DNA from 3 places in the Paenibacillus sp. FSL R10-2199 genome. Region 2 is predicted to be linked to each of the others. Evidence: predicted binding sites of a transcription regulator. Region 2 holds the regulator's gene; each other region holds the start of a gene.
What was found. Region 2 encodes Rex, which represses fermentation and respiration genes when NADH is low (regulators of the CRP and FNR family bind a similar motif). Its sites were predicted from a motif close to TTGTGAAATATTTCACAA; they were not measured.
Positions count from the first base shown of each region.

Region 1: qoxA (cytochrome aa3 quinol oxidase subunit II) is a predicted target of Rex. The motif match lies at 3,954-3,971, and genes of this name have one in related genera.
Region 3: NYE33_RS26560 (DUF1641 domain-containing protein) is a predicted target of Rex. The motif match lies at 2,763-2,780, and genes of this name have one in related genera.

Region 1 is NZ_JBBOBO010000002.1:1,686,438-1,691,546, reverse strand. Features, by position in the region: gene qoxD (cytochrome aa3 quinol oxidase subunit IV) at 1-101, opposite strand, end outside; gene qoxC (cytochrome aa3 quinol oxidase subunit III) at 103-699, opposite strand; gene qoxB (cytochrome aa3 quinol oxidase subunit I) at 696-2,645, opposite strand; gene qoxA (cytochrome aa3 quinol oxidase subunit II) at 2,689-3,705, opposite strand; gene NYE33_RS35185 (polysaccharide deacetylase) at 4,209-5,109, shown strand, end outside.
Region 2 is NZ_JBBOBO010000001.1:4,136,730-4,141,838, forward strand. Features, by position in the region: gene NYE33_RS17820 (hypothetical protein) at 1-188, shown strand, start outside; gene dinG (ATP-dependent DNA helicase DinG) at 305-3,163, shown strand; gene NYE33_RS17830 (redox-sensing transcriptional repressor Rex) at 3,383-4,036, shown strand; gene NYE33_RS17835 (amidohydrolase) at 4,023-5,109, shown strand, end outside.
Region 3 is NZ_JBBOBO010000001.1:6,021,833-6,026,941, forward strand. Features, by position in the region: gene NYE33_RS26550 (alpha/beta fold hydrolase) at 27-782, opposite strand; gene NYE33_RS26555 (NAD(P)/FAD-dependent oxidoreductase) at 1,027-2,205, opposite strand; gene NYE33_RS26560 (DUF1641 domain-containing protein) at 2,246-2,683, opposite strand; gene NYE33_RS26565 (nitroreductase family protein) at 3,009-3,626, shown strand; gene NYE33_RS26570 (hypothetical protein) at 3,745-4,368, opposite strand.

The DNA.
Region 1 (5,109 bases), on a different contig from region 2:
GAGGAGAGATCTCCGTAGATGACAATCAGCGCAGCGGCAGAAAGGACCAGAGAGGCCAGATAACCCATCACATGGCGAATTGGGAACAGTTGCTTCATCATGTCACATCAGTCCTTTCAGGTAGACGAAGCTGAAGATAAAGATCCAGACAACGTCCAGGAAATGCCAGAACAGGGAGAAGATAAAAGCCTTGTTGGCGGTGGCCGGTGTGATGCCATGGCGCCACAGCTGAATCATGATTCCCGCTCCCCACAGGAAGCCGAAGCTGACGTGGGCACCATGCGTTCCGAGCAGTACGAACAGACTGGAGAGGAAACCGCTGGTTTGCAGGGTCGCACCCTCATGGACGTAAGTGAAGAACTCGTCAATTTCAATGCCGATAAAGCCGAGGCCCATAAGCAGCGTGATGGCCATGAAGACCATCATCGCTTTCTTATAGCCATGCCGCATGGCATGGATAGCCAGGCCGATCGTGAAGGAGCTCGACAGCAGCAGGAAGGTCTCGATCAGCACGGGGCCGATTTTGAACAGCTCGCTGGCGCTCGGTCCGCTGGCAAAGCGGTTGACCATTACGAAGTAAACAGTGAACAATGTGGCGAAGAGAGGAATTTCAGCTCCGAGAAAGACCCAGAAGCCGAAGATCTTGTTACTGTTCTCTTCCGTTGAATATTCGAGCGGCTTGGACGCATCTATTTTCATACAGTCTCACCCCGCTTCAATTTCTTTTCTGTAGCGATAACCTCTTCAGCCGAAATATAGTAGCCGTGATCCCGGTCGAAGGACATGAAGGCCAGCATGACAATGACACCGATACCTGAGAGGATGGCCGGAATCCATAAGCTGAATACCAGGGAGAATCCCAGGATGAAGAAGATCACGCCCAGAATGAACGGCTTGCCGGTATTGCTAGGCATATGGATCTTGGTGATTTTTTTGTCGTCATAGAGCGGGATATTGTCCTGCTTCGCGGACCACAAGGCATCACGGGTCTGCACAGTAGGGACAATTGCGAAGTTGTAGATCGGCATCGGGCTATGCGTAGCCCATTCGAGTGTCCGTCCATCCCATGGATCACTTGTTGTGTCTCTAGGCATATAACGTGTGCTCCAGTAAATATTGTAGACCAGCAGCAGGAATCCGATAGCCAGCCCGACTGCCCCTACGAAGGACAGCATATTCAGCGGGCCAAAGCCTGATTCCTCGGAATAGGTATACGTCCGGCGTGTCATTCCCATCAGACCCAGGAAGAACAGCGGGAAGAAGGTTACGTTGAAGGAAATCACGATCCACCAGAAGGAATGCTTACCGAGCCGTTCATTCAGGCGGAAGCCGAACACTTTAGGGAACCAGTAATGGAACCCGGCGATGACGGCGAACACGGCACCCGGAATGAGCACATAGTGGAAATGCGCCACAAGGAACATCGTGTTGTGATACTGGTAATCGGCACTGGCCATTGCGAGCATGACACCCGTTACCCCGCCGATGGTGAAAATCGGAATAAAGGCGAGCGTATACAGCATTGGCGTTGTGAAGGTAATCCTGCCTTTTCGCAGGGTGAACAGCCAGTTGAATATCTTAACCCCTGTAGGTACGGCAATAGCCATTGTGGTAATCGAGAAGAAGCTGTTGACCATGGCGCCTTGACCCATCGTATAGAAATGGTGAGCCCATACTAGGAAGGACAGGAGCGAGATAATCAGCATACTGAATACCATTGAGGTATATCCGTACAGGTTCTTTTTGGAGAAGGTGGCGATAATTTCGCTATAAATACCGAAGGCCGGCAGAATAACGATATAGACCTCCGGATGACCCCAAACCCAGAACAGATTGGCCCAGAGCATATCCATCCCGCCGTTGGCCATCGTGAAGAACTGGGAGCCGAACAGGCGGTCGAACATCATCAGCGCAAGCGCGACAGTAAGTACCGGGAAGGCGAAGACGATAATGACGTTGGTGATGAGTACGGACCAGGTGAACATCGGCATCTTCATCAGCTTCATGCCCGGTGCGCGCATCTTGAGAATCGTTACGATAAAGTTGACCCCTGTAATCAGCGTCCCGATACCAGAAATCTGCAGAGCCAGAGAGTAGTAGTTGTTACCGACCGTCGGGCTGAATTCGAGACTCGCCAGCGGGAAGTAGGCTGACCATCCGGCATCCGGCGATCCGCCGATAACGAAGGAAATGTTCAGCAGCATGGCCCCCATGAAGAAGAGCCAGAAGCTGACGGCGTTAAGCCGCGGGAACGCGACGTCACGCGCGCCGATCTGCAGCGGAATGATCACATTCATCAGACCGATGATGAACGGCATGGCCATGAACAGGATCATGATTAGGCCATGCGTGGTAAATACCTCATTGTAATGCTGGGCATCGAGGAATTTCATTTCCGGCGCTGCCGTCTGCAGACGCATCATCATCGCGTCCACACCGCCGCGGAACAGCATGAGCAGCGCCGCGAGGATATACATGACACCGATTTTTTTGTGATCTACAGTAGTAAGCCATTCACGCCAGAGGTATCCCCATTTCTTGAAATAGGTAAGCCCGACGAGAATCCCGATGGTGGCAAGTGCAATGCTGACCATGGCTCCGTATATCAAGGGTTCGCCGTGAACCTTAAATTTGTCTAAATCCATTAGGGTGGCTCCTTTCAGTGTGTTACGTTAAGCTCTTGCAGAGCTAGTGGCCATCATGAGTCTCGGCATCTACGGGTGAGCTTGGCAGCGGCTGTTCGACTTCCGGATCAGGTTCGCTGTCAAATTCGGTTCCGCTGGACGGCTCAGGAGAAGGGTGGATCTCTTTGTTATCCTGATGCTCTTCACTGCCGTTGTCCATATCCATCTCACTTCCGTCACCACTCATGTGTTCACTGTGGTCTCCAGGGGGAGGACTGAACTCCAAATGGGTCGAGGAATAGGTTTTGCGTCCGAGGAAGTCCGTGGCGAGCAGGCCTTTGAATTCATCCTCTGTAAGCTCTGGCGCGGTTTCCTTGACGTCATTCACCCATTCGTCATAATCCTTGTTGCTCATAACAAGAGCTTCAAATTCCATGTGGGCAAAGCCTTTACCGCTGAAGTTGGCATTCTTTCCGATATAAGAGCCTTCGGTATCAGCAGAAAGGTGAAGCGTGGTGAGCATGTCGCTCATGGCGTACTTTTGTCCGGCAAGCTGTGGAATCCATAAGCTGGTAATGGTGCCGAATGAGTACATTCTGAATTCAACTGCACGATGCACAGGCATATTCACGTAGTTAACCGTTTCAATGCCTTCCTCCGGATAGCTGAAATGCCATTTCCAGTTGGAGGATGATGCGTAAATGACCAGCGGTGTCTGATCTTTGTAATCCGCGGCCACGTTCTCAACCTCGGTAGTTGTCTTGACGGTTACAACTGACAAGAAGGCGACGATAATGATCGGGATAATAATCCAGATCGCTTCAAGTACCTTGTTGCCCTCCTCGTGTTCAGGAATGTAACCCTCGTTACTCTTCTTCGCCCGGTATTTCACCAGAACAAAGATATATAAGATGTAGACAACTGCCAGAACACCAAGCATTACAACAATGGAGAGAATGATGGTGTCCGATAACGTCCTTGCAGACGGCCCCTTCGGGTTCAGAACAGCGATCGAGCTGCATCCCGGCAGGAGAAGGATCAGGCTTAGAAACAAAGCGTATAACGGTCCCTTTTTTTTCATATAGAACTCCTTCCTTCAATACTACTTTTCATTCGCCGTTCATTAACGGTCTTACTACTTAACCTGTATCTATAGTAAGAACTACTTACCCATAATGCAAAATACATATTTTGTATATTAAGCTAAAAAAGACCTTAAAAATGGCGAACAAGTTAAATATGTGTGATCAAATTGTTACAACTACTTAAAGGTATGATAAAGATCACTGTAGTGGCGCAGTTTAAGCTAATTTTAAGGTTGTTCAAACTTTGTTCAAGATTGCACAATTGTTATTAATTTTGTCACATTTATTTTGGGTCAAAAAGATGTGATTTAACCGCATATTGCTTGCTGTGACAGCATTCGACGCGAATTGTCGTATTTCAGAAAAAAAGCTGAATAATCATTTTCTCATTGCAAAAAGGGTAACAATATTTTAGCTTGCGGTTACAATCTCTCAAATTACGTTATATCTATGTGTGATAAAGTAATAGACAAATATACATAGATTGGAGATTGCTGCTGTGCCCATTAAAAAAATAATGCTGTTATTCTTCTCTTTATTCCTGATTACGGGTCTTGTACAGATCCCTGCTAATGCTGAAGGTAAGACTAATGTACTGAAGCTCGGGATCAACGATAAATTGAGCGGTATAGAAGCCGTGTCTGTAAAAGGCACTTACTATGTCCCGCTGCGTGCTCTGGCCGATGAATTAAAATGGACGCTTACCGGCCTGACCGACGGAGTTCTGGTGTCTGGCGGCTCCGGGTCGCTGACCTTGCAGGGCGATGCCGGCGCTGTGCTCAAAGATGGCACAGTGGTGCCTGTGAGCACTTTTTTGCAGGACGGTAAACTTATGGTTCCGCTGAAAGTAAGCGGGTATCTTGGGTATATCATATCCTTTGCGGGGGATAAATATTTACTCCGGGTGAAGGACGGCTCGGCGGGGCTTACGGATGAAGCCTTTGTCGCCCAGTATGCAGCAGAGCTGAAGCCGAAGGAAACAGTGCCTGCGGCTCCTGCGCCATCCGCTGAACCCGGCAAGCCGGGACAAACCGTGTATCTTACTTTTGATGACGGCCCGTCGGCGACGACTTCCCAGCTGCTGGATATCTTAAGCAAGTATGAGGTGCAGGCAACCTTCTTCATGCTGGGAAATAATATGAACAAATATCCTTCGCAGGTGAAGCGGATTGTGAAGGAGGACTACGGCCTGGGGCTTCATGGCATGACACACCGCAAGGAGAAATTCTATGCTTCCCCGGCTGCGGCACTGGCGGAGATGTCGGGCGATAATGCTGTCCTCAAGAAGCTGACGGGTGCTACTACAACGCTAATCCGGCCGCCTTACGGAAGCAAACCGTATTTCACCAAGTCTTTCCGGGATAAGGTGCTGGGTCAGGGCTATCATCTCTGGGACTGGA
Region 2 (5,109 bases):
AGGCGATGATTTATAATGCGCTTGGCTGCATCAGAGCTTCTCAGGAACGTTTTAATGAAGCAAGTGAGCTGTTCAGCCTTTCTCTGCTGCATGATCCCGCTCTTCCTGAGCCGAACATTAACCTGGAGGTTTGCCGCAAGCGGGGCGGGAAGCTTCAGTTCGGACAACAGCTGGTCTCGCTTTTATAATTAATTTTCATCCGTTTAAGCGATGCAACCTACTTCACCAGGGGTGTGCATCGCCTTTTTTCGTAACTTCTGTTATGCTGATAAAGAGTCTCAAGTGAAAGGGAATAGAACTTATAATGAAATTTGCCGTGCTTGATTTTGAAACTACGGGAACCCAATCTGTGGGAGAGATCATCCAGGTTGGCCTTGCCATTATAGAGGAAGACAGGTCCATCTCCCGGGTGTATGGTTCCTATGTCAAGCCCGGAGCACCCATTCCTCCTTTTATTACGGGCTTGACCGGAATTACAGACAGTGATGTGCAGGATGCGCCGGAACTTGATGAGATGATGATGGAACTGGTGCCGCTGCTCGATGATGTTGTGCTGGTTGGACATAATGTAGCGTTTGATTTTCATTTCTTGCAGAATGCGCTGGACCGCTGCGGTTATTTGCCGTTTCAGGGCCGGATTCTGGATACTATCGATTTTCTCAAAATATGCTTTCCCTCGCTGACCACGTATCAGCTTGGGTCCGTGAGCAGCCATTTCGGCCTTACGCATGAGCGTCCCCATCAGGCGGACAGTGATGCCCTCGCAACTGCGCTTGTGCTGCTGAAATGTCTGGAGGAGCTGGACAGCCTGCCTCTCCTGACCATCCAGCGGCTCAATGAGCTGTTCGCCGATGAAGACAGTGACCTGGCCTGGTATTTCGATGGTCTGCAGCGTGAGCGCGAAATGGAGACCTTCCAGCCGGAAGGAGACCTGACCTTCTACCGGCAGCTGGCCCTTGCTGTAGGCGACTGGGCAGAGCTGGCTCCGCCTCGGGAGGAAGGATCTGACAACCCGCTGCAGAATATTACCTTCGGGGAGTATATGGAAGAGGTAACCAAACGTCTGAAGGACACCCTTCCGCAATATGAGAGCCGTGAAGCCCAGGAACTGATGATCCAGGAGGTCATGACGGCGCTTGATCAGGATAAGCATCTGCTGATTGAAGCAGGAACCGGCACCGGCAAATCGCTGGGCTATCTGCTTCCGGCCATTTATCACAGTGTCCGCAGTAATCAGAAGGTCATGGTCAGCACGCATACGATCAACCTCCAGGATCAGCTGCGTGAGCGCGACATCCCTCTTTTGACGAGTGTTGTGCCCTTTCCGTTCAAGGCAGCGATCTTTAAGGGAAGAGGACACTATTTGTGTCTCCGTAAGTTTGAACATAGAATTAATAAAAGGGACTTCACAAGTCCCAGGGAAGAAGCGCTTACGGCCGCGCAGATGATGGTCTGGCTGACCCAGACGGAGACCGGCGACGATGAAGAGCTGAACTTAAGCGGGCGCGGCGGTGATTTCTGGGAGACCGTAGCCAGTGATACCGATTCTTGTCTGGGACGCTCATGCCCGTGGTTCCGGAAATGTTATTATCACCGGGCCAAGCATGAAGCCGGGATTTCCGATGTGGTGGTGACTAACCACTCCAAGTTATTCGCAGATGTTAAGGCCGGGCATCAGCTGCTTCCGGCTTACGAGCATCTCATCATTGATGAGGCGCATCATCTGGAGGACATTGCCGGCAAACATCTCGGAATGCAGATGAAATATTTCACCGTGGCGCATACGCTCACCCGTCTGTACAAGGACAGCCGGAGCGGACAGCTGCCTGCCCTGCGCCAGACCCTGCAGTCGTCCGGCAGTGAGCAGGCTTCGGAATGGAGCGGTGTTATCGACCGGATCTATCCGGATCTGCTTACCGTCAAGGAGTCCTGGGATACACTTAGCGACAAGCTCTTCGGCCTGCTGCCTGAACGCAGCGATGCCGGAGCCGGTGAAGCTGGCCAGCTTGTCGCACGCCTGCAGCCGGGCAAGAAGCCCAAAGAGTGGGAGGAGCTGGCTGCTCTGGAGAATACACTCCATCTCAGCTTGAGTGATATCATCCGCAAGGGTGATAAAATGCTCAGTGAGATGCGTGATACGGACAGCCAGTCCTCTTCGGACAGTCTTGTGACGGATATCGGCGGTTTGTTCAAGGACCTGGCCTCCATCCGGGAGCAGATCCGTTTCTTTATGGGACTGAATGACGAGAATATCGTCTACTGGCTGGAGGGGAGCGGCAATTACCGCGGCAAATCGCTGCAGATGTATGCCGTTCCGGTGGATGTGAGCACCCAGCTCAGGGAGCTGTTCTTCGACAAGAAGAAGAGTATCATCCTGACCTCGGCCACCTTGTCTGTGGATAAGTCATTCCAGTTCATGATAGATAATCTCGGTCTTGGTGAGGCTGCAGAGCAGGGCCGTCTGATGACAGCCCTGCTTCCGTCGCCGTTCAAATACCGTGAGCAGGCACTGCTTGTCATTCCCCGTGATTTCCCGAGTGTCAAGGGAAGCATAGGGGATGCCCGCTTTGTGGATACACTGGTCCATTCTCTGGCAGAAACTGCCGTGGCTACCCGCGGGCGGATGCTGGTGCTCTTCACCTCCTACAAGATGCTGCGCCAGGTCTATGATCCGCTGAAGGAGGCCCTGGCTTCGCAGGATATCGCGGTGCTTGGACAAGGCGTAGAAGGCGGCAGCCGGAGCAAGCTGATCCGGCGTTTCCAGGACAGTACAGCGTCAGTCTTGCTGGGTACGAGCAGCTTCTGGGAAGGTGTAGACATTCCCGGTGAAGCTTTGACCTGTCTGGCCATTGTCAGACTTCCGTTCCAGCCGCCTAATCATCCGCTGGCTGAAGCGAAGTCGGAGCTGCTCCAGGCACAGAAGAAGAATCCGTTCATGAAGCTGTCCGTCCCGCAGGCCGTAATCCGCTTCAAGCAAGGCTTCGGGCGGCTGGTCCGCACCGCGCAGGACCGCGGAATCGTTATTGTATATGATACCAGGGTAATCGAATCTTATTATGGGAAGTATTTCCTGTATTCGCTGCCCGGTCCCAAGATGGAGCATATGCTGACGGATCAGATCGTTCCGCGGATTGCAGAATGGCTTGAAGAAGGCGGGGTTTAATAATCCGTCTCCGGTTGATATTATGTATAAGTAATTATTGTTCTGAAGTCCCGTGCTCCACTGCTGCTGCCCAAACGGGCAGTAGTACCCGGAGCACGGTTCCTATAACCGGCTTATCAAGCAGCATATGCTATCAAACCTAAGTGAATGCTTACGAAGCGAGTTTTGCGAAGTTGAATCAAGCAGCATATGCTATCAAAACTTTTAGGAGGAGAAAACATGAAATCGGATAAAATATCGGAGGCCGTCGTTCGCAGACTCCCAGTGTACCTGCGTTTCCTGAACGATCTCCAAAAACGTGAAATCTCAACAGTTTCTTCTCAGGAGCTGGGACAGAAGCTTGATCTCAACCCCGCCCAGATCCGCAAGGACCTGGCTTATTTTGGTGATTTCGGCAGAAAAGGCATTGGTTATGATGTCTCTTATCTGATTGAGAAGATCAGGCATATTCTCAAGCTGGACCAGCAGATTAATGTAGCTCTGGTAGGTGCAGGTAATCTTGGCCACGCCTTGTCGAATTACAATGCTTACTTGAAGGATACGATGAAGATTACAGCTGTATTTGATGCTTATGAGCCTAAGGTAGGCCAGCAGATCAACTCGTTGACTGTTCAGCCGATGAGTGAGCTGGGGGATACCATCCGTGCACAGGGCATCCGCATCGGGATTATTACCGTTCCGGACAGTGAAGCACAGAACGTTGCTGACATTCTGGTGGATTCGGGCATTGAGGCGATCCTGAATTTTGCGCCTGTCATTCTGAAGACTCCGGCCAATATCCGGATTCATGCCGCCGATTTCACTACGGATCTGCAGAGTCTGGCTTATTATTTGCATGACGGAAAGGACGAAGCTGAAGATGAGCAGCAATAAAACCATTATTAAAAACGGGCGTTTTCTGGTGCCTGGCAGCGATAAGCCGGTGCTGAGCGGTTATATGACCATCGAAAATGATCTTATTACTTACATAGGTGAAGATAAGCCTGTAATTGAAGAGGATGCCGAGGTTATTGACGGCAGCCGGCTGCTGTTCATGCCGGGTCTCGTCAACACCCACGGCCATGCGGCGATGTCACTGCTGCGCGGCTACGGCGATGATATGGTACTGCAGGCTTGGCTGCAGGAAAAAATGTGGCCGATGGAAGAGAAATTCACCGGTGATGATGTGTACTGGGGAACCTCTTTGTCCGTTCTTGAGATGCTGAAGGGCGGCACTACGACCTTCCTCGATATGTATGACCATATGGACCGGGTTGCTGAGGTTACCGAGCAGTCAGGCATCCGTGCTGTACTTATGCGCGGTGTTATTGGCCTGTGCCCGGAAGAGGTGCAGAATCACAAGCTGGCGGAGGCGATTGCTTTTGCCCGGAACTGGCATGGCAAGGCTGACGGCAGAATTACTGCAATGCTCTCGCCGCATGCGCCTTACACCTGTCCTCCTGAGTTTTTCATGAAGTTTGTCCAGGCGGCTCATGATCTGGATCTGCCGATGCACACGCATATGTCCGAAACGCGTCATGAAGTGGAGCAGAATGTGGCCGATTACGGCCTGCGTCCGGTCGCTCATCTGGAGAAGCTGGGTATGTTCACCCGGCCGTCCCTGATCGCCCATGGTGTTCATCTGAACGATGAAGAGATTGAGATTCTGGCCCGCCACAATGTTGGTGTATCCCATAATCCCGGCAGCAACCTTAAGCTGGCCAGCGGAGTAGCCCGTGTTCCTGAACTGCTTAGAGCAGGAGTTAAGGTCTCCCTGGGTACGGACGGTGCGGCAAGCAACAACAACCTGGATATGTTCGAAGAAATGCGGCTGGCCGCGCTGATCCACAAAGGTGTAAGCGGTGATCCTACAGCAGTACCGGCTCCAGAGGCGCTGCTGATGGCGACCGAATATGGTGCACAGTCTATTTTCTTGAACCAGGTAGGTCGGCTTGCAGCAGGGATGA
Region 3 (5,109 bases), 1.9 Mb from region 2:
TCTTGTGAAGACGCTGATATCAGTTTTTAAGCCCGATTGGAATGAGCTTGTATCATCCCAATAATTTCTTCAATGACGAGCCCGGGCTGGTCATGATGGATATAATGACCGCTACCCGGCGCAATCAGCTGTCTGCTGGCCGCAGATAATTCCAGGAACTCCGCCTGGCTCTTCTGCTCAATCTCCAGTATCGCGTGTGCCGGCCAGTCTGATCCATCCTCATCCGCAAGCCCCCTGGTTATCACCGACAGCGGAACCTGGCTTGGCATGGAACCCCGGGCAGCAGAGATCTGCTTATAGCTCTGCATCTTATCGATCTGCTCCCTATTGAGCGAAGGGTTCAGCAGGTACGCCCGGTTCGCAGCGATATGCTGCGGGGGCAGCACCTGCTCATAAGTAAGCTCCTTATATTCGCCTGCAGCATCTATCAGTACAATTCCCGCAGTCCGCTCAGGATAGCAGCAAGCGAAGAGTCTGGCTACCAGACCGCCAAAGGAATGACCGACCAGAATGTAAGGGGCTTTAATATCCAGCAGTGCAAGCAGCCGGTACAGCTCCTCCACCAGATCCTGGCAGGAGCGCGGCCCCGGCACTCCCGGGCTGGTCCCGGTACCGGGTCTGTCATAAGCGAGGGTTGAGGCATGCTGCGCAATATTCTCCTGGACACCGCTCCAGGAATCGCAACCATCCCCTAATCCGGAAATAAAGATGACAGCAGGCGCACGGTATGCAGAATATTTATAATACAATCCGCGGCCCTGCCCGTCCGTTTGAACCTCCATCCAATTGCATGTAAATCCGTTCTGAATCATCTTCTCCTCCTAGTGCTGCGCAAAAAGTTCATATAAAGGATGTATGCCTCATTCAGGATAAAGGTCCTTCCAGTAATTTACTATGTAATTTCACACAGCTCTCCTTTCACCGTCTGAATTCATGAAAAATCCCCTTCAACTGCCTGCCGGCGGTTAAAGGGGATGATCTGCCGCATGGAAGCGGCCTGCTATAGGATAGATGGTTAGGAGAGAATTAATAGGCCAGACTGAACAACCCGTGAATATGGGTCAAATACCGGATATTGCTTGCTTCCTTCATCAGCGTTGCCGGCAGACCCTTCAGCGGTGTGGAATTGCCGCCGACAATCGCTACTCCGTCTCTGCGTCCCAGACTGGCAAGTGTCCCGGAATTCACCGGACTGAAGGTCTCGGAGGCTTTATCATTCAGGTAAGCGTAAAGGTTATAACCGATCAGTTCACCCATCTGCCAGGCGATTTGTGCCGTTGGCGGATACGGACGGCCGTCCGGTGCGAACACAACCGCACTGTCACCGGCTACAAATACATTCTGGTGTGAAGTGGATTGCAGGAACTCATTCACGGTTGCGCGGCCGCGGTTCACTTCAAGCCCGGACTCACCGATCAGCGGGTTGCCCTGCACGCCGCCGGTCCAGACGAAGGTATTCGCCACAATCTGGCGGCCGTCCTTCAGATCAATGGTATTGCCTGCTACATTAGTAACAGGAAGACCTGTCAGGAACTGAACTCCCCGTTTCTCGAGGCTGGTTGTAGCGCGCTCAATCAGATGATCCGGCAGAACCGGAAGAATCTTCGGGCCGGCTTCTACGAGCAGCAGCTGGATCTCAGCCGGATTCACTCCATATTTCTTAGTCAGCTTGGGCAGTACATCGGCAATTTCACCTACAAGCTCAACACCTGTCAAGCCGCCCCCGCCGATCAGGATGGTTGCATCGGCCGCATTGCCGCTTTTGGCATATTCACGAATCCGGTCTTCAATATGTCCGTGAATCCGCAGTGCATCCGCCGCCGATTTCAGCACCATGCTGTACTGTTCAAGTCCCGGAATGCCGAAATAAGCCGTCGTGCTGCCCAGACCGACAACAAGAGCATCATAAGTCAGCATTACACCATCCGAGAGGATGATTTGCTTGTTCTCCACCGAGAACGAATTAACCTTGGCAATCTTCAGATCGATATCCTTACCGGCGAACAGCTTGGCAAGCGGCATGGCAACCGCCTGTTCAGAAGCACTTCCTGCTGCAAGGCGGTGTAGTTCGGTAATGATCTGGTGTGTCGGATACTGATTAACCACTGTAACTCTGGCTTCAGCTTTGCTCATATATTTGCGCACGGTTAGCGCACTCAATAAGCCGCCGTAACCTGCACCTAGAATAACTATGTGTTTTGACATCATATTTCCTCCATCCCTACGATTAAGAATTGAACAATAATTACTTACCGGATTGGCGTTCGCCGCTGACCTGCAGGTATGCATTCATGAAACGGAGCACGTTTTGTACCTGCGGGTCCTTGATCATTTTCATCATGCCAAACAGGCTGATGGTTTCACTGCTTGCATCCGCGCGGTCTTTCGCTTCAATAACCGTAGCCGCCAAATTCTTGACAGAGCCTACCACAGGACCCGCCATCTCCTTGATTGCGCCTACCGTATCATTTTTCAATACTTCATCCGTTGCAACCGACTGTACGAAATCGACCGATTTGGTTAATACATTCACCAGTTGGGTAATCTGCGGCAGCTGCTCCACCAGAAGAATCAGGGATTCCTGAACTTCCGGCTTCAGAAGCTGATTCAGCAAATCCTCTTGGGGAAGGCCTGCTGCGGGTATTTCTTGTTCCAAAGGGGTTTGGGTAATGGTTTCTGACATATTGAAGTCTCCTTTACAATGGCATTGCTGCTTAAAAGTATTCATCCACTGAAACTATGTGACTATTATAACATTCCGGTTGTAATAAATGTCACAATGTTTTTGGCTTTATAGCCTTATTTTGTGATTAAAATCACTTCTTTTCTCGCTTTTTCAAAATTTATCGACTATTTGAACTAAAATTCACAATTTACTGTTGTTTAATCATTGACGTACACTTGTAGTTGTGATATTTTAAGCAAGTAACTTATTGTAAGCTTATTTATTAATATCAGCTATTGATTTTTACTAACCAACATACATATCCCAATGGAGGTCATTATTTATGAGTGCTTTTTCAGAATTGGTACAGTCCCGCAGATCGGCAATGAATTTCGTTGAAGGGGTGCAAATCCCACAGAATGAGCTGGAGGAGATGTTCTCACTGGCCCGCCTGGCTCCATCGGCCTTCAACCTGCAGCACGCCCACTACAAAGTCATCAGCGATGACACTGTGAAGGAAGAAATCCGTAAAGGTGCTTACGGTCAATACAAAATCCACACCGCCTCGGCTGTCATCGTCGTGCTGGGTGACAAAAACGCCTACCAGCAGGCTCCAGAAATCTATAGCGGACTTAAAATGCTGGGAGCCATGAGCGAAGAGGATTACGACCGCACCATTCAGTCTATTAATGATTCTTATACTGGAAAAGACGCTTTCCAGCGGGATGAAGCAATCCGCAATGCTTCCTTGTCAGCTATGCAGTTCATGCTGATTGCCAAAGACAAGGGCTGGGATACCTGCCCGATGATCGGTTTTGATCCGGAGGCGGTGAAAGCTACCCTCGGGCTCAGCGACAACTTCGTTCCGGTAATGCTGATTACGATCGGCAAAGACAACAAGCACAAAATTAGACCGCGCGGCTACCGCAAGCCGGTTAATGAGTTCGTTGAATTTATCTGAGAATAAACCCGGTCCAGCGAAGTCCCTGTTTAATAGTTGACAGCAAAAAGGTCTTCCGGCAGCTTAACCGGAAGACCTTTTTGCTGTGATTTTATAAGATAAAGCTTCAGTCTGATGTTCATTTGGCATAATGCAGTATAGCCGCTGCCGCGCGTTCCCGCCGCTCCGCATCGGGACTGTGCAGGGCAGCCTTCAGAACAGCCAGCGCCTCAGCTATTGTGGCTTCATCCACACGGGCCGGGGAATGAGCAGTCTCCATATCGCCAGCCGAAGAATCTGCAAGCCACAAATCCATTCTTGCTGCAGGCAGCAGCCCTGAATAGCGGGTAACCTCCTGATCCGAAGCAAGCCGTGCTTGTACTGCAGAATTCACAGCTGTACGGGGCAGACTCTTCAGCCAGGTTACTCCGCGCCGGTGCGCAGTTCCGCCCTCCACACTCTCCTGCCGGGCATCAAAGAAATAATCACCCAGATCGCCAAGGTATACCCATTCCTCATCCGCAATCAGCACATAATCCCCGTCCTGCATCACGTTGACGAACGTGTCTAAACTGCTGAGAGCTTCTTCCAGCTCCTGCCCCTGATAAGCTCCGGATGCAGCCAGCCTGCTGCGGATATCCTCTCTCCCGCTGGACTCCAGATCTCCAACAACAGGATCTCCCGCACATACATAATTATCCTCCAGAAAAGACTTGATTAACCCGCTGCGGGTTCCGTCAAGCCTCACTCCAAACAAACTCATCCTTTTCTTCCTCCCTCAAGTGCCCGGATAGCTGAACCGCAACATAACAATCAGTAAATTATACAGCAAACGGCAACGCTTTTGCCGTCCATTTTATAAGACAGCACTGTTCCAGGGCACCAAATTTGCCCTGCAGGTGAATCAAGCTAGAGATTGTGAAGCTACCTGCGGACAAATCATGCTGGAGCTAAGTAGCTTAGCAATTGCACTTTTCCTCACCTGGAGCTTGGCTGGAGATTGGCTAGAGCATCACGGGCTCATGAACGCATCAGCTCGTGAGGAGCACTGGGATTCCGTTATTTGCGAAGAAATGGCGAATTGCCAGGACATTCGGACTGAGATTCCGTTAATGTCCTGAAACGCCTTGTTATAGCGCTTAAAAGAACAGGATAAAGGATTCTCAGTCCGAATCCTCCTGATCAGGAGGCTTTTTGGCGAAATAAGGGCTTGTGTTCGGAATCCTCCTAAAAAACTAAGGATAAGGAAGCATAATAGCGCTTACATGATCTTACAGTGAAAAATAACCGCAAATTTAAAGTATTCGCCTTTTTACGGCTGCGGCATGTCACGGTATAATACAGGTATCAACTCAAGGAACCATACACTGCGGTAAGAACGCATGCGGGGGCAGAATCTCCGGCAGTCCTCTTAAGCAGCTGTACTCCCTGAGCTTGAGACTATATCTTTGATCCTGGCGTTATAGCTTTCAATCCATCCCTACACGAAATGGTATGAGCTTCT